One region of the Pseudoalteromonas sp. P1-13-1a genome, then DNA from elsewhere that is predicted to be linked to it. Evidence: predicted binding sites of a transcription regulator. Region 1 holds the regulator's gene; each other region holds the start of a gene.
The links. Region 1 encodes LexA, which represses DNA repair genes until DNA is damaged. Its sites were predicted from a motif close to TACTGTATNNNNATACAGTA; they were not measured.

Region 1 (6,372 bases):
AACGGGCATACCGGTCGTAAACATATGATGCGCCCACACTATAAAGCTCAGTAATGCGATAGAAGAAGTGGCGTATACCATGGAGGCATAACCAAATAGTTTTTTACGAGAGAACGTAGGCACGATGGTCGAAATAATACCAAAGGCGGGTAAAATCATGATGTACACTTCGGGATGGCCAAAAAACCAAAATATGTGCTGAAACATCACCGGATCGCCGCCACCTGCTGCATCAAAAAAGCTGGTTCCAAAGTATTTATCGGTCAGCACCATAGTGACCGCTCCGGCCAATACAGGCATAACAGCAATTAATAAAAATGCGGTTATTAGCCATGTCCAAACAAATAATGGTAGTTTCATCCATGTCATGCCTGGGGCACGTAAGTTAACAATGGTCACAATCACGTTTATTGCGCCCATAATTGAGCTAATCCCCATAATGTGCACTGCAAACACAAACATTGCGGTGTTATCGTTACTGTACGTTGTAGAAAGCGGCGCATAGAACGTCCAGCCAAATGCGGGGCCGCCTCCAGGCATTAATAACGATGCCAATAAAATTAAAAAAGCGAAGGGTAAAATCCAAAAGCTCCAATTGTTCATTCTGGGCAGTGCCATGTCTGGCGCACCAATCATGAGCGGTACCATCCAGTTAGCAAGCCCCGTAAAGGCTGGCATTACAGCACCAAACACCATAATTAAGCCGTGTACTGTGGTCATTTGGTTAAAAAAGTGAGGATCTACCAATTGTAATCCTGGCTGAAATAACTCAGCCCGAATAACCATAGCCATTGCACCACCAATTAAAAACATCGTCAGCGAAAAAATTAAGTACATGCTGCCAATATCTTTATGGTTTGTTGTATATAACCAGCGTTTAAAACCTTTGGCTGGATGGTGGCCGTGGTGAGCGTTATTGGCGTGTGGTTGTTCTACTATGCTACTCATTAGTTCGCCTCCCCATCAGCATCAAGTGCTGCCTGAATTTCACTAGGTTGGATAACATCACCCGTATCGTTACCCCACGCATTGCGTTTGAAGGTAATTACTGCCGCAAGTTGCTTTATAGATAACTGCTTTGCAAATGCCTGCATTGCAGTGCCAGGACGGCCATGAATTACAATATCTATATGATCTTTTATATCACCAAGCACAATGGGGCTACCTTTAAGCGCTGGAAACACACCCGGTAACCCCATACCTGTTGGCTGATGACACGCAGCGCAACTTGCCATATACACTTGCTCGCCTAGCGTCATTAACTCTTCTTTAGGAATCGTTTTCTCAAGTAGGGCTGCATCGGCTAATGCCGCTTTCTGCTTAGCTTGCTTAGCATCTGCAAGCCACGCGTTAAAATCCTCTTGCGACTTAGCTTCAACTACCACGGGCATAAAACCATGATCTTTACCGCATAGTTCGGCGCATTGGCCACGGTAAATACCCTCTTCGTTGATGTTGGTCCACGTTTCATTAATAAACCCTGGGTTGGCATCTTTTTTAACGGCAAAATCAGGTACCCACCAAGAGTGAATAACATCATCAGAGGTCATTAAAAAACGCACCTTTTGATTAATTGGCAGTACTAAAGGTTTATCAACCTCAAGTAAGTAATTGGGGTTTTTATTAGCAAGGTTGGCTATTTCGTCTTGAGGGGTAGACAAAATAGAATAAAACTCCACGTCTTCGCCCATATATTCATAATGCCACTTCCACTGTGACCCAGTGATCTTAATGGTTAAGTCGGCCTTACTGGCATCTTCCATTGCAATCAAGGTTTTAGTGGCAGGGATTGCCATGGCAATTAAAATAACAAACGGAATGGCAGTCCAAAGAATTTCTACTTTGGTACTTTCATGAAATTGGGCAGGAACTGCCCCTTTAGATTTACGGTGATGAATTAGTGCCCAAAACATAATTGCGAACACTATCACCCCAATCACACAACATATTAAAAATATTGTCATGTGTAGCTGATATACATTATTACTTATATCGGTTACGCCCTTGCGCATATTGTATTGGCTATTAGCCAGCACTTGCTGCGGGAACATAATCAATACAAGCCACAAGGCAGAGGTCAGTTTACCCATGTGACGGCTCCTTTGATGCTATTGCGAATGCAAAGCGAAGAGGCATACGGCTTAAACGCCAATTCGTTATTTTTATTATTTAACCAACCTAATTTGTTTTGATTGGTATAGCTGCGCCAACAAAGAATGTGTATTTGTGTGTTCTCAAAACCAAAAAGCTGTGAGTTATTGTTAGCCCAGCACATTAATGATTAGCTAAAAAACGTACAACAAGCAAGTTTCAGTATAAAAAACAAACAAGTTGTATTTTAAAATAAGCTTTAATTACGCCAGCTTAAACACAAGTTAGTTGCTAAATAGCGAGTAAAACTAGGGGGTGCATCATATAAAAGAGGAGTTAAGTGCGAGTGCAAAAAAGTTTACAGGCTAAATAATTTTAGGGCGCTTTGAGGTAGCGGAAGGTCTTTCTTAAAACAAAAATGCACACTTAAAAGTGCGCATTTATAAAAAGTTACTTAAAAATAGTTAAAAATTACATCCAGTCGGCATTTCTTATTACGCCAACAGCTAAACCTTCAATATTAAAAGATTCGTTTTCAAGGTCTACCTCTATAGGCGTAAACTCTTCGTTTTCGGCGTGTAATAATACTTTTCGGCCTGCTTTTTCGAGGCGCTTTACGGTTACGTCTTCATCTACCCGCGCAACCACAACTTGGCCGTTTTCAGCTGTTTGGGTACGGTGTACAGCAAGTAAGTCGCCGTCCATAATGCCTATATCTTTCATACTCATACCGTTAACACGCAGTAAAAAGTCAGCGGCAGGTTTAAACATAAGTGGGTCTATTTTGCAGTGGCTCTCAACATGTTCTTGCGCCAAAATAGGCGAACCCGCTGCAACTCGACCTATTAATGGCAGACCGAGTTGCTCTGGCGCTTCTTCTTCAACCAATTGAATACCACGGCTTGCGCCTGGCTTCATTTTAATAACACCTTTTTTGGCAAGCGCTTTTAAGTGCTCTTCTGCGGCATTGGCACTTTTAAAACCTAGTGTTTGCGCAATTTCGGCACGTGTAGGAGGCATACCAGTGTCTTTAATAAAAACTTTTATTAGTTCGAGTATTTGAGCTTGGCGTTTAGTTAATGGTCGCATACAACTGGTTTTCCATACAGTACATTTAACTGTGAGTATATACAGTTAAATAAAAATCGCAAATTTAAATTGCGCTTTAAAATAGCTAAACACACCGCACTTGGATATATTTTAGGTAATTACAGACGTTCAGTATTTAAAATGCTATAAATTTGCTTTCAGCATAAAGGAGTAATTATGAGTATTTGGCATCAACCCATCACATTAGCGCTTTGCAAACAGTTAGATGAGGGAATAAACGGCCAAGGCACGCTAATGAAAACAATGGGTATAGAAATAACCGAAATAGGCGATGATTACCTAGTAGCTACCATGCCCGCTATTCCTGAGCATCATAACCCTATTGGTATGGTACATGGTGGCGCAAATGTGGTACTTGCCGAAACCGTAGCAAGCTACGCCGCTAACTTTGTAGTGGACTTTACAAAATTTTATTGTGTTGGCCAGGAAATTAGCGCCAGCCATTTAAAGGCCTCTCGAAATGGCACTTTAACCGCTGTTACTCGTGCATTTCATATTGGTAAGCGCAGTTCTGTATGGGAAATAAAAATAACTAATAGCCGCGGCGAACTTTGCTGCGTATCAAAAATGACCGCAGCGGTTGTCGAGCGCAAATAATTAACTATGGCTACTTTTCGATAGGGTAAATTGTTATTTCCATACCCGCGCCAATTGCAGATATACGTAGCAGTGTATCTGCATGTAGAGCTTGGTTAAAACACTTAGGTGACGTGCCCGATTCAAAGCCAATATCAAAGGTTCTGCGCGAACAGCTCAACCATTGTTTGAGCGCATTACGTGAACACGACTCGATTAATTCACATAAGTGGTTAATTGCTTTGTCAGGCGTGGTTATGTCACCCGCGGCTTCAATACGCGCCAATTGACGATATTCGTCTTTGTCATAATGTAAAACCATCGCGTTTTTCTTTAAGTCTGCCACTAGGGCGCTAATATCTTGTTTAGACTCAAGCTCTAGATCTACATTTAAAAATTGAATTTCCGACATTGTCTGCTTTTTACCCTCTTATAGTTTCATCGCAAACTTTAACGCAGTTTTACTTTTATACCAAATCAACTAAGCGGTAAACATGGCTTTATTAATAGAAAAAACCTGTTTAAACGCCATTGGCACCTAATTTGCCTTATTAAACGGGTTAGGCTAGTTAAGCACAAATTTAGCGTTTATGTATGAAAGTTATACACACACTGTGTAATTAAAAGCTGTAGGAGAACAATAATGGTAGATCATGGCCCGCAAATTAAAAATGATGAACAGTACGATGCGCTTCGCGATGAAGGCATGAGCAAACAAAAAGCCGCGCGAATTGCTAATAGTAATACTCATAAAACCGCAGTTAAAGGCGGCAAAGCCTCAAAGTATGAGAAGCGCACTAAAAAACAGTTATACGATAAAGCAAAAGAGGTAGGCATTAGTGGCCGCTCAAAAATGAGCAAACAAGAGCTCATAAATGCCCTGCGTGATCATTAAACGCAGCCTCACTGATTTTTTATCGCTCCTTTTTATTATTTTTATAAAGTTAGAGTAAGCTTATGAATAACTGCGACAAAATGCCGCAGTAAAAGCATGGGCTGCTGTAATACACTAACGCTAAAAATAATAAGAAGCACAAAATGAGAAAGCAACTATTTAAGCGCGCACGAAAACTACATAAGTGGCTAGGCTATTTACTTGCCTTACAAATTTTAGCTTGGCTTTTAGGTGGCTTAGTAATGAGCGCAATACCACTTGAATACGTACATGGTAAGCACCTTGCAAAACGCACACTTACAAACCCATTTACACAAGCAGACTACCCCACATCACTCGATAATATTACGTCACAAGTGGCTAACCCCACTCAAATAATATTTGAGCACTTTTTAACTACCCCGCTTATTACTGTTATTAACAGCACCGAGCAGCAAAGCTTTAATGGCTTAACGGGCCGCCCTTTTAAGCCACCCACTAAAATACAAATCACCGCTAATGCGCAGGCTCATTTGCTCATTGACGCTAAGCCAATTAGCACCACACTTTTAAAACAAGGTACACGAGAGGTCGGATATAAAACAAATGTGTGGCAAGTACAATTTAACGACACCTTTAATACTACGCTGTATTTAAATGCAGTTAACGGCAAAGTTATTACCATTCGCAGCACGCTATGGCGCATCTTCGACTTTTTTTGGATGCTGCATATAATGGATTACGACGAGCGAGAAGATTTTAACAACCCGTTACTTATCAGCTTTGCAGCCACCAGCGTGCTATTTTGTTTGTGCGGTATCATTTTATTAATGCAGAACGTTAGGCTAAAAAAACTTACACGTGTTGGTCAATCAAAATAGGGTTTCCGTCTGGGTCGGTAATAATAAAACTTTTATCACCCACAGACTCAACGCTTATATTAGCGCTTTGAAAATACTCACTAAGCGCATCAACATCTTTAAAGTTTGTAACGGTTTGTGCATGCTGATCCCAACCTGGGTTGAAGGTCAGCATGTTTTTATCAAACATACCCGAGAACAAGCCAATTAAATGCTCACCATTTTTCATCACTAGCCAATTTTGTTCTATCTCACCTGCAAACTCACTAAAACCCAGTTTTTCGTAAAACGCTTTAGAGGCTCCAATATCTTTAACCGTTAAGCTTATTGAAAAAGCACCTAGCATGGTCATCTCCTCGCTATTTTTTATATCAGTATAGAGTGAACTAAACATTGCAGATTAAAATTTGTTCACGCTTTATCTTATAGCAGCAAAACTTTAAACTAGCGCCTCCTGTAGTTCACGTATGTGATGGATATGCTTAAATTTATTTTAGCCTTTGTGGCTTGTTGTATTTGTTTTTCGGCATCGAGTGAAGAATTTACCCGTTTTTCAACGGCTAAAAGGCACTTAATTAAAACCCTACCTAATAACGCCAAAAGCCTCTACTGCGGCTGCGACATCAAAAAACAAGGTAAAAAACTAGTGCCAGATCCAACGGGTTGTGGTTATGTGCCTCGTAATACATTTACCCGCTCAGGCAAAGTAAACCAGCGCGCTTTACGTATTGAATGGGAGCACATAGTGCCCGCATGGGAATTTGGCCACCAGCTACAATGCTGGCAAAACGGCGGACGTAAAAACTGTCGAAAAGTCAGTGCCAAATTTAGAAAAATGGAAGCCGACATAAACAATTTAGC
Region 2 (6,372 bases), on a different contig from region 1:
GTATTAAACTTTAGTAGTGGCTCGCAGTTACAGACAAAATCTGCACCGTGTAAAGTAACAGGCCGCGTATTAGTGGTTGATGATTTACGCGATTTACGGATGTTAGTTGGTCATATGATTAGCACGTGTGGTGCGCGTGTAGATTATGCAGAGCATGGCCAACAAGCACTTGAAAAAGTAAGAATCGCACAAGCGTATCGCTCCCCATACGATATCATCTTCATTGATATCCATATGCCTGTAATGGGGGGGAAAGAAGCCACCATAGAGCTTAGAAAAATGGGCTACACAGGCCCAATTATTGCGCTTACAGCCGCAACAATGAAAGGCATACACGAAGAGCTTGCCGCACTCGGCTTTAACGATGTAATACCTAAGCCCGTTGATAGCTCCTCTTTGTATCAGTGTTTACAAGATTTTTTAGTATCTCCAGAGCACGCGCCTCAAGCTAAAAACATACACAGTGATAAAGCGGTAGTAGAGAAAAAACAGCGATTTTTGTTGGTTGAAGACGACCAAGATGCTGCGCAAATTACACAGTTACTGCTAGAGAGTCTAGGGGTAGAAACTGTGATCACCTCAACGTGTGCACAGTGTTTACAAACCCTAAATCATGACCAGCAATTTGATAAGGTATTGCTTGATATGCATTTACCTGACGGCCGTGGTGTAGATTTAGGGAAGCAAATTAATGAACGTTACCCTAACTTAAGCTTAGTGATTGTTAGTGGTGCAGAGCCTGATCCTAAGCAGATTAAAGATTTAAATATTAATCATGTACTTTTAAAACCGATTAATCTGAGCTTATTAGAAACCTTGATCAGCACGTAACTTAGAAGTGATTTTATGCAGTCAATTAAACTAGAAAGTGAGTTATTAACGCCCTCGAAAATAGTGTGTGTTGGGCGTAATTACACCGCACATATTGCCGAACTTAATAATGAGCTACCAGATCAAATGGTATTGTTTAATAAGCCAAATAGTGCCATAACGGATACCTTATTTACTACGCATAATAACGACACGCTGCACTTTGAAACTGAGCTGTGTTTTATTATTAAAAATAATGAGTTAGCGGGCGTCGGTTTAGGGTTAGATTTAACTAAACGTACTGTGCAAAGTAAGCTTAAAAATAAAGGGTTACCGTGGGAGCGCGCGAAGGCATTTGACGGCTCGGTATTACTAACGCCCTTTGTAAGTATTGCGGATGCTGAGCAGGCGTTTACGTTTGAGCTTAAAATTAACGATAAAGTTATTCAGCAAGGTGATACACAATTTATGATACACAAGCCTAAAGATATTTTAAGTGAAATTAATGAGTTTATGCACTTAGAAAATGGCGATGTAATAATGACCGGGACACCTGCAGGCGTTGGGGAAGTGCCTGCAAACAGTGTATTTACAGTTAGCCTATATGCTAATTCGGCGTGTTTGTTATCTCAACGTTGGCAGGTTCAGTCGTGTTAAGTATTTGCTGTTGGTAATACTTAGAAAACTGAGGGAAACTTTGTTCTAACCAAAAACGCTGACTATTTATATAAGCAGGCGAGTGTAATACCTGCTTATGTAGCGCTTTATTGATTTTATCAAGCGCTTTGGTAGCAAAGTTATTTGGCGCTCTTACTGCACATCCTATCGCTCCTAAAACAAATTTTCGGGAGTCTTCTTCTATTGGTACACTGACAATATTTTTAAATCGACTGTGATTTACAAAATAATCTCCCAGAAACGGGTAGTCTATTGTGTAATCTAAAAAGCCGCGGCTTAATCGAGCAATCACTGCTTGGCTTTCATTTTCGCTACTCCAGCTCAGCGATGCTTTACGATACACCGTGGTATTTTCGATTATTTTATTAATTTCTGAAGTAAACTTGCGCGCCGCCGCTTGACCATATACATATTGTTCGTCCGACAATAAATGAATAAGTTTAATAGGGTTCCCGTGTCGAGCTTGTATTTCTGCTGCCAGTTTTTGCGTGGTTAAAACCGAAAAGGGCGGGTATACCGTTGTTGGGGTAGAAAACTGTAGTACATCATTAGCTGTTTTTTTATGAATCACACACGGAAAGCACACATTATCGCCTTCATTTAAGTGCTTATTAATTCGCTCTTGCGGCACAATTAAGCGCGTGTGTTTTACATCATCAATAGTTTGGATGAGTTGCTCTGTGAGATTATCGCAAACCCCACCCTGAGGGGCGTGTGAGTCTTTATCTATATGAAACGGAGGCGTGTAACTTTGTAACCACACAATTTCTTCAATTGGGTGTGTATTGTCAGCGTACCCGTAATGTGAAAAGCCACCCAGTACAACGCAAAATAAAACTATATTTTTAAGCATAACCCACTAAAAATAATCCATTTAAGTTAACTTTAGTATAGTTTTACTTTGCATATGTTCAAATTTAACAACAGAATAGGCAGTAATTAAACCGCCTATTATTTTGCTTTAGTATGGCTGCGGGTAATCTTTAAAAATTGCGCCAATTTCAGCAAGGGTGTCATTGCTTAAAGTTAAGTTAAATGCGTCAATATCTTCTTTTAATTGCGCCATATTAGTCGCACCAATAATTGATGAAGTAACGCCATCGACTTGATTACACCACGCAAGGGCTAATTGTGCCGGTGTTATACCAATTTCATGCGACAAATCCACATAGCGCTGCGTTGCTTTTTGCGCGTTAGGGGTATCCCTGAAAATGCCATTTCGCTGCATAAATGTCCAACGCGAGCCCGCTGGGCGTGCACCGTTTAGGTATTTACCCGTTAGTAGGCCAGCAGCAAGCGGCGACCAAGGTAAATAAGCAATGTCTTCATGAATACATTGCTCAATTAAGTAGGGCCAATCTTTAGCGTGCGCTAGGCTAAATTCGTTCTGAATCGAAACCATTCGCGGTAAGTTATGCGCTTTAGCTAAATTTAAAAACTGGCTAATGCCCCATGGCGTGTCATCTGAAAGACCACAAAATTTTATTTTGCCGGCTTTAACGCACTCATTAAGGCCTTCTAAAATATCTAGCATGCCAGCTTGTTGTTGCTCGGTATTTACGTCACTAAAAGTAAGTTTACCTGGCCACTGCCTGCCAAAATGCGGGGTAGAGCGATTAGGCCAGTGCAATTGATATAAATCTATGTAGTCGGTTTGTAAACGCTTGAGGGAGTTATCTACAGCCTCAATAACCGCGCTGCGTGTTATATCGCCGCCATCACGTACCCACGACAAGCCGTTGCCCGCAATTTTAGTGGCCAATACAATATCACCGCGTTTTTGTTGGTTGCGGTTTAGCCAGTTACCAATAATTTGCTCTGTTTTACCGTAAGTGTCTGGTGAAGGAGGAACGGCATACATTTCGGCGGTATCAATAAAATTAACGCCTTGCGCTAAGGCATAGGCTATTTGCTCATCTGCCTCTTGTTGGGTATTTTGTTTACCCCAAGTCATGCTACCTAGGCATACTCTTGAAACATCAACCCCGCTGCTGCCTAACGGACTGTATTGCATGTAAAATCCTTAAATTGTGTAAGATCTTGAGTGTGGCTTATTAATACCAGCTCGCATACTATTTAATTAAGCGAATTGGTGTAATGCCGATAATAATGGCTCAGTGATCGCCGCCTTTTGCCCCGCTTTAAAGTCAAACATAACTACTTGAGAGTAGCCTGTTGTAGTAACAGCTTGCTGTGCATGACTATATACAGAGTAATTCATCATAAAGCGGTCGCTTTTTATATCCGAAATAGTAATACCTACGGTTAAAGTATCTGGAAAGGTTACAGGGCGCTTGTAGCGAATGTTGTTTTCGCTAATAACGGGACCTACGTCACCTGGTTTTATCGTATCAAACTGGTTTATTTTATTTAAAAAGTCGATGCGCGCAATTTCAAAGTAACGCAAGTACACCACGTTGTTTACATGTTGTAGGGCGTCCATATCGGCCCAAGCGACGGTGATATCGGTATGAATAGGGTGCTGTTCTTTGAACCTTTGCATGTATGTGTACTCTTAGTTTTAAATGAATCAGGTTATCAATATGGTGTTTGTAGCTCAAGACAATAAATACCATGTTTTTTTATAAGATGATTGTATCTATTTATTTTTAGGACTACAGTTAATTAACACAGACCACACACACGAGAACACACATGCAAAATATAATTAATTGGGCTTTAGCCAGTTTAATTTTTATAGCATCTTTTGCTTGCTACGCTATGGGTAATGCTTCAGGCGGTATCATGCTTTTAGCTGCGGGGTTTTTATTGGAATTTGTTTTTTGGCTACATTGCTTTAAAAAAGAAAAGCGCTTTAAGCTGCCGTTTTAAAAGCTGTATAAAGCTTGCTTAATTTAAACGCCAAACTTACTAGCGATTTTACTTTAGCAAGTAAACTGGCTTTATTAACCTTGCTTAATGAAAGTGAATCCTTAATAATGGCTGTATAAATAAACAGTTGTTATGTGGTAATGAAAAAGTTTATTCATATCGACATGGACTGCTTTTATGCAGCGGTTGAAATGCGTGATAACCCCAATCTTGCCAATGTGCCTTTAGCCATTGGTGGTAATAGTCGCCGAGGCGTGCTTTCTACAGCAAACTATAAAGCGCGCGAATATGGTGTACGCTCGGCTATGTCTAACTATCATGCCAAACAATTATGCCCAGATTTAGTTATTGTGCCTGGGCGAATGGCTGTTTATAAAGAAATTTCTAACCAAATACGGGCTATATTTAAACGTTATACTGACCTAATAGAGCCTTTGTCGCTTGATGAAGCCTACCTAGACGTCACCAATAGCTCGGCATTTAAAGGTAGTGCTACGCTTATTGCTCAACAAATTAGAGCCGATATTTTCAACGCTACTGGCCTCACTGCCTCTGCAGGCGTTGCTCCCATTAAGTTTATTGCGAAAATTGCTAGCGATGAAAACAAACCCAATGGCCAGTTCGTTGTATTACCAGATGAAGTTGATTCGTTTTTAAATAATTTGCCGCTGGGTAAAATACCTGGTGTGGGTAAGGTCACCCTTGAAAAGCTTAATTTAAAAGGATTGTATACAGGTAAAGATGTTCGCGAGAAAGGTGTGAATTGGATGCAACAGCATGTGGGGAATTTTGGTGTATCGCTTTATCAAAAATGTGCTGGCGAATACATTGGTAAAGTAACAACCGAGCGAGTACGTAAATCACTCAGTGTTGAGCATACTTATGAATACAACAAAAATAGCTTACAAGAGTGTCTAGATCAGTTGCCTAAATTACTGGAAGAGCTGACAGCGCGTCTTAATAAACAACAGCTACAAAATCGTATAAATAAATTAAGCGTAAAAGTGAAATTTGCAAATTTTGTGGTGACCAGTGCCGATCAAGCTCATCATCAATTAAACACAGCTATTTTTACTGAGCTACTTTCAAAAGCGTATCAACGGGGTATGCAGCAACCGGTGCGTTTACTAGGCATAGGGGTGGGTGTTAAAAATGAACCTAATTTAAATCTACAATTGAGCATTCTAGATTAGAGTGTACTTGAGTGTAACACCAAGTTGCCAGATTAAAATGAGCTCATCGCAGGTGGCTGGTTTTGTGTTTTTATATCAACGATAATAGCCCCTTATGTTTTCTAACAGGAGCTTTACTTATGGCATATCCTCAAGCGATAGCTGCACAATCACTCAGTGCAAGCTTTGCAGCATTTTCTCACGATGCACTTATTATAATTAGTGATGACTTTTCTCAACTTCCGAATAACTCACTACGTGATGCCATTGAATCACAGGCTAAAGTAGACTCTCGTATTGGTAAACAAGTTACGTTTTTAGTAATTGATAATCTACGCGTTGTTTTAGCACCTACAGGGCCGCTTAATCGCGATTACGATGATGTAAGACGCTACTTTGATGCCGCCAAACTCGCGATTAACGAAGCAAAAGCCGCGGGCAGTGTAAACCCTGCTATTTACTTACCTAAATTACATACGGATGCGCGTTACCAGCATGCATTAGAGGTGGCGTATTTAGGTGCATGCCAAGCATTATGGCAACCTTTAGAGGCGCGTGAATACCACGGTGAAAGTATTGAGCCCATTACGCAAATTGGTTTAATTGATGCGAGTGAGCAAACAGTAAAAGCTGTTAACGCAATTGCTGCAGGCCAATATGCTGCGCGCGATTTATGCGGTACTGAGCCTGAACGTATGGCGCCACCACGCTTTGCCGATTACTGTGTTGAGCTTTTCAAAGGCTCTACAGTGGCAGTTGATGTGATTGACGACATAGACACAATAGATAAAAACTACCCTATGCTTAGCACCGTTGCGCGCGCATCTTATGCGGTTGAGCGCCACCACCCACGCGTAGTAAAACTAGAGTACGTACCAGA
Region 3 (6,372 bases), on a different contig from region 1:
CGATATGCACAAACGCTACCAAGCGGTAAGTGGCCAAATACAGTGGTATTGTTTAGATTATTGGGAAGAACAGTTAAAGTTGCCGATAATGGAACTAAAACGTCAAACCCAACACCTAATAAAAGTACGCGAAGATGTGCCTCACTTTTTAACTGAGTTAAAAAAAGCAGGTAAAGAGCTGATTTTGTTAACTAACGCCCATCCTGAAAACGTCATGCTCAAATTTGAACACACCGCGATAGATAATTATTTAGATGGCGTGGTGTCGACTCACCAATACGGCGTGAGTAAAGAGCAGCAAAGTTTGTGGCATCAAGTACAAAAAGACTTAGGGTTTAATAAGCAGCGCACTTTGTTTGTTGATGACAGTGTGCCTGTTTTAAATGCAGCCCGAGAATACGGCATAGAACATTTACTTGCGGTTGCTAACCCTGATAGTAAGCAACCACATAATGTAATAGCCGATTACTTAAACGTAACCGACTACCGCACTATTATATAATTAGCTTTTTGGGTAACGAGCTTCCAAACCTTGGTATACTAACTTTGCAAAGTCGGCATGTTCGGTATCAAGGCTTTTTACGACTTCAACCAAATGCTCGTTATCTTCTTGACCGTTCCACACTTTAATGTAGCTGCCATCTTTGTAGCCATGATCTTGGCGGAAAAAGTTTAACGTATTTTTCCCTACGTAACCCCGGTATAAATCGTCAATATCCATCCCTATTTGCGCCATACACCCTGCAAATGCAGCAGCGTTAAAGGTTTTGTTAGCCACTGCTGAAGCGGCTAATACTTCAAGCGTTTGTTTAAAATCTTCTGCGGCTTGAGGCGCGCTAAGTTCTTTCTCCAACTGTTTAGCTAATTCTTCGTAGGGTGTTGTTCCATCGATTCTTAATGACAAACCAAAATGAAATATATCAACCAATTCTAAAATGACTTGCTCAGTATCTGGGGTTTGCTTTTTCCACCACTTCCAACCGTAGTGGTCTAGCATTTCTGCACACTCTACCCAAATGGCTCTATACCACTCAAAACCTTGGCTAAACCATTGCTCATGAACCTTAGTATTCATGGCATTTTGCATTTCTAGCATAACGACTAGCTTATTTAAATTGGCAGACATATTCATTCCTGACGTTTTTGATTGGTGTAATAGTACAGATAAAAAAAGCGCAATGCATCAGCACTATTTTAATAATTCTGGTTTTACTTTGAGCCGCTAAAGTCAGCCCAAGATTCAATTAAATCTATAAAATCTTCAAAGCCACAACCACTCACTAGGCCATTTTCTTCAAGCATTAAGTCATCATCTTGATAGGCAACTAAGTCTTCACTGTCTTGGTGTAGGGCATGGGCTTCAAATAAGGCTTCGTCTTTAGAGAGTATTAAGTCTATTTCTTGGCCTTTTAACGTTATTGGCTCGTAGCTTGTTTTAACTGAGTTGATAAGTGCTTGTACCATCGCCACTTTTTCTTTGCCAATTTCTTCATTTAACCAGCGGCCAATTAGGGCATGCTCGCTGCTTATTTTAATGCGCAGCCCGCTAATAGGGTCACGTATAAATTGATATTCCATAATTTTTACTTATAAAACGCTAATGCACTAATTATACCCATAAATAGCCCTGAACATCGCCCCTAAAACGCAAAATAGCGCCAATGGGCGCTATTTAAATAGGTGGCATAAAAGCTAACTTCGCGATCTAAAACGTGCAGCATCTATAATCGACCATAAATAAATAATAGGCACAAGTACAAAGCCTACCAATACATAAATAAGTGCGTAACTAATTATAATAGCTAGCGCAAAGAAGATAGCAGCTAAAATACGCCCTTGTACCAGTTGCCCTAAACCAGGAAAAAATATATTACACAACGCCGCAATTACATTACCGCCAGAACCTTGATCAGCCATACTTACCTCTGTAGTTAATTAATTTTAAATTTTAGTTATTTACTTACTATCACACTTTATGCCAATTTTTTAAAGCTTAAAAATCAATTAGTTAAACTAGCACAAAATAACTGATTTAGTGTTTTTTACTAAATATAGGTCAATTTGATTATTTTTATTCTTAATTACAGTTACTTAACAGCATAAATAAACAGCTAAGCAATTAGTTTTACAAGTATTTTTAGAATAGCTGTTCATAAAAACAGTATTTTATTTAGCCTAACAAAAACACCTGTTATACTCCCTCTCATTATTGATTGAAAAGGCGTAACGATGGACGTTTCTGAATTACTCGATGGCTTAAATGACAAACAACGCGATGCCGTTGCAGCCCCACTACAAAACATGCTGGTATTAGCAGGTGCTGGTTCGGGTAAAACACGTGTTTTAGTTCATCGTATCGCGTGGTTAATGCAGGTTGAGCAAGCTTCTGCTTATAGTATTTTTGCGGTTACCTTTACTAATAAAGCCGCTAAAGAAATGCGCACCCGTGTTGAAGAAACCCTAAAAGCCCCCGTGGGAGGCATGTGGATTGGTACATTCCATGGTTTATCACACCGTATTTTGCGCGCTCATCATCGTGAAGCAAACCTACCAGAAGCCTTTCAAATTTTAGACTCTGACGATCAACTAAGAATGATCAAGCGCTTATTAAAATCAATGAATATTGATGATAAAAAATGGCCAGCTAAACAATTTGGCTGGTACATCAGCGCTAAGAAAGATGAAGCCCTGCGTCCTAAAGATATTCAAGCCTACGATATAAACGAGCAAATGATGCTGCGTGTATATGCAGCCTATCAAGAAGCATGTGACCGCGCTGGTTTAGTCGATTTTGCAGAAATACTGCTACGTAGCTACGAGGTTCTTAAAAATAACCCTACGCTACTTCGCCATTACCAGCAGCGCTTTGCCCACATGCTGGTAGACGAATTCCAAGATACCAATACCATTCAATACGCATGGTTAAAGCTACTTGCAGGCGATACGCAAAGCATTATGATTGTAGGCGACGATGACCAAAGTATTTACGGTTGGCGCGGCGCTAAAATAGAAAATATAAAGCGTTTTTTAACAGACTTTAATGCTGAAACTATTCGCCTTGAGCAAAACTATCGCTCAACCGCAACCATTCTAAAAGCATCTAATGCGCTTATAAAAAATAATGCAGAGCGCATGGGTAAAAGCTTGTGGACCGATGGCAACGAAGGCGAGCCGATATCAATTTATGCAGCCTTTAACGAGCTAGACGAAGCCCGCTTTGTAAGTAGTAAGCTACGCAGCTGGTTAAATGCCGGTAATGCGCTGCAAGACGCCGCCATTTTATACCGCAGTAACGCGCAATCTCGTGTACTCGAGGAAGCCATGCTTCAAGAAGGCTTAAAATACCGTATTTACGGCGGTATGCGTTTCTTCGAACGTCAAGAAATTAAAGATGCGCTATCGTACTTACGATTGGTAGGAAACCGCCAAGACGACGCCGCATTTGAGCGTGTAATTAACACCCCTGCGCGCGGTATTGGCGATAAAACTCTTAGCCATATACGCGACTGTGCGCGTGCTGAGTCGCTGCCTCTTTGGTACGCGGCTAAAGCAATTGTTGAACAACAGCATTTATCGGGTCGTGCGGCAAGCGCTGTTACAAAGTTTGTAGAGTTGGTCGAACACATAGAAGATAAAATTAGCGACCTTACACTACAAGAGCAAGCCAAATACACGATTCAAACGTCTGGTTTAATGGCTATGTATCAAGCTGAAAAAGGCGAAAAAGGCCGCGCTCGCGTAGAAAACTTAGAAGAGCTTATCAGTGCATGCGATCAGTACGAGCTCCCTGAAGAAGAAGAGTTTAGCTCACCATTACAGGGCTTTTTAGCCTACACCTCGCTTGAATCTGGTGAAGGCCAAGCGGATGAGCACGAAGACGCTGTACAAATGATGACTCTTCACTCTGCTAAAGGATTAGAGTTTCCACTTGTGTTTATGGTGGGCGTTGAAGAAGGTATGTTCCCATCGCAGCAAAGTAATGAAGAATCAGGGCGCTTAGAAGAAGAACGCCGCCTCTGTTACGTGGGTATGACCCGTGCAATGGACAAGCTTTACATAAGCCATGCCGAAAGCCGCCGTTTATACGGCCAAGAGAAATACCACAGCCCATCGCGATTTTTACGCGAAATACCCGAAGACTGCGTAGAAGAAATTCGTATTAAAACGCAGGTATCGCGACCACCTGCTGCTGGGCGCTTTAGCGCGTCAGTAAGCCATGCAGCTTTTGAAGAAAGTGGGTTTAACTTAGGTCAACGTGTACTGCACGCTAAATTTGGTATTGGCACTGTGCTAAATTACGAAGGCAGTGGCGCACAATCGCGTGTACAAGTTAACTTTGACGACCTTGGCAGCAAATGGCTAGTGACCGCATATGCACGACTTCAAGCTGTATAAGCACTATGTTGAACAATTAACACAGCAACTAACTGACGCAAAACATCGTCAGTTAGTACTTATCACAGGCCAAGCCGCTTGGTGCTACGAGCTACTAAGCACATTAACAGACTCAGATAATGTAAAACTGCTGTCAAACAGCGGCATTGCTAATTCAAGTTGGCCTGAGCATACCCATGAACTACTTGGACAAGAGTTTATTCATGCCGTTTATGATGGCTTTAGTGGCATTTACCCCGATAAATTTGCTGCCCTTGCCGGTACCATAAAAGCAGGCGGTTTGTTATTTTTATTACTGCCTGACTTACAAAGTTTAGCCTCTTGGCAAGACCCTGCACTTAAAAGCGTGCAATCTCATGGAAGTAGTAATCGGCAAAGCTATTTTAATTTACGTTTTTCTCGCCTTTTACAAACGCTACCCGTCATACACTTTGATGAACACACTGACTTTAAACAGCCGCCGATCAAAAGCAATGTAACGAATAAAATTGAGTATCAGGCGCAGCAACAATGCGTTGAACAAATAATTAAGGTGGCCACAGGCCGCGCGAACAGGCCTTTAATTATTAATGCCGACAGAGGGCGAGGAAAATCAGCCGCGCTTGGTCTTGCAGCCGCAGCATTACATGATAAAAAAATCATTGTATGCGCAACACAATTCAGAGCCACCCATAGCTGTTTTAAGCATTTAGCTAAAACCTTACAGGTTGAATACAAGGCTCAGCAAAAACATTTAGCTAATTTACAATACATGGCCCCAGATGCACTGCTTAATCAGTTGCCGCAATGTGAACTATTACTGGTCGATGAAGCCGCCGCAATCCCTGTACCACTACTATTCGCCATGTTAAAGCACTACCCGCGTATAGTCTTTGCAAGCACCTTGGTAGGTTACGAGGGTAATGGCCGAGGCTATACCATTCGTTTTACGCAACATATTAAAGCAAATTACAAAGCGGCAAAAGTTGTAAACTTAGAAGACCCTATACGTTTTGCCAATAGCGACCCTCTTGAGCAACATGTACGCACACTCTTTGCTTTAGATGCACAATATAAAGAATACCCGCCCGCATTAAATAGCATTGAGCACGTTGAAGTCACTCAACAGCAACTCGTTGATAATGAGTCTTTACTGCAGCAAATAGTTGCGCTGCTCGCACTTGCCCATTATCAAAGCAGTGTTAACGATTTACGCCACTTACTTGATGCCCCAGCGCAAAGACTGTTTATTAGTAGATGCGACATGCATGTTGTGGGAGTGTGTTTAATAGCTGTTGAGGGCGGTATGGATGCAGAGTTAGCTAAGCAAGTAATCAGTGGTGAGCGGCGCCCACAAGGGCATTTAATGGCACAATCACTCGCGCAATTAAGCGCACAGCCAAGCTATTTAACAAAACAAAGCGCACGCGTTATTCGTATAGCTGTTGCACCTAACCTGCACCAACAAGGCGTAGGTAAAGCATTGCTAGCGCATTGCCAGCATCAGCTAACACCCACCTGTAGTTATATAGGTGCAAGTTTTGGGGCTACAGCCGGGCTTTTACATTTTTGGCAATCTCAAGGCTTTAGTACTGTTAAGCTAGGTTATCAGCGAGATAAAAGCACCGGTGAGCACTCAGCCCTTGTTGTTAAAGCATTAGACACATCCCCGCAGGGCTTACATACCTTAGCTCAGCAATTTAAAAGTGATTTGTTTTATGGTTTATTAACGCACTTTAGCCAACTCGACAGTGAGTTAGTCAGTGAGCTAATAAGTAAATTTCTCGATGAATCTAGCGTGCCCAGCCCACCTATTAACACTGCAATTAGTGCAATAAATCGCTTTAATACCGCGCCAAAACTATGGTATTTATTTAACCACTCACCGTCCTGCCTAATGGCAACTAAAAGTGAAGATCGCCACTTGCTGATACAAATGGTATTACAAAACCACAATAATGAGCAGCTAATCAAACAACACCGCCTAAGTGGGAGAAA

Region 2: the regulator LexA is predicted to act here: its motif matches at 4,430-4,449, upstream of dinB (DNA polymerase IV).
Region 3: the regulator LexA is predicted to act here: its motif matches at 2,145-2,164, upstream of uvrD (DNA helicase II).

What each region holds. Positions count from the first base shown of each region.
Region 1 is NZ_LKDV01000015.1:68,963-75,334, forward strand. Features, by position in the region: gene ctaD (cytochrome c oxidase subunit I) at 1-948, opposite strand, end outside; gene coxB (cytochrome c oxidase subunit II) at 948-2,090, opposite strand; gene lexA (transcriptional repressor LexA) at 2,563-3,180, opposite strand; gene AN391_RS11200 (PaaI family thioesterase) at 3,358-3,798, shown strand; gene AN391_RS11205 (hypothetical protein) at 3,809-4,189, opposite strand; gene AN391_RS11210 (Rho termination factor N-terminal domain-containing protein) at 4,421-4,672, shown strand; gene AN391_RS11215 (hypothetical protein) at 4,816-5,532, shown strand; gene AN391_RS11220 (VOC family protein) at 5,507-5,857, opposite strand; gene AN391_RS11225 (endonuclease) at 5,984-6,372, shown strand, end outside.
Region 2 is NZ_LKDV01000013.1:68,059-74,430, forward strand. Features, by position in the region: gene AN391_RS10155 (hybrid sensor histidine kinase/response regulator) at 1-831, shown strand, start outside; gene AN391_RS10160 (fumarylacetoacetate hydrolase family protein) at 847-1,467, shown strand; gene AN391_RS10165 (hypothetical protein) at 1,418-2,341, opposite strand; gene AN391_RS10170 (aldo/keto reductase) at 2,450-3,502, opposite strand; gene AN391_RS10175 (thioesterase family protein) at 3,569-3,991, opposite strand; gene dinB (DNA polymerase IV) at 4,461-5,513, shown strand; gene AN391_RS10185 (leucyl aminopeptidase family protein) at 5,633-6,372, shown strand, end outside.
Region 3 is NZ_LKDV01000055.1:1,896-8,267, forward strand. Features, by position in the region: gene yrfG (GMP/IMP nucleotidase) at 1-502, shown strand, start outside; gene AN391_RS19345 (dUTP diphosphatase) at 503-1,126, opposite strand; gene AN391_RS19350 (YacL family protein) at 1,210-1,578, opposite strand; gene AN391_RS19355 (hypothetical protein) at 1,693-1,917, opposite strand; gene uvrD (DNA helicase II) at 2,230-4,395, shown strand; gene AN391_RS19365 (GNAT family N-acetyltransferase) at 4,373-6,372, shown strand, end outside.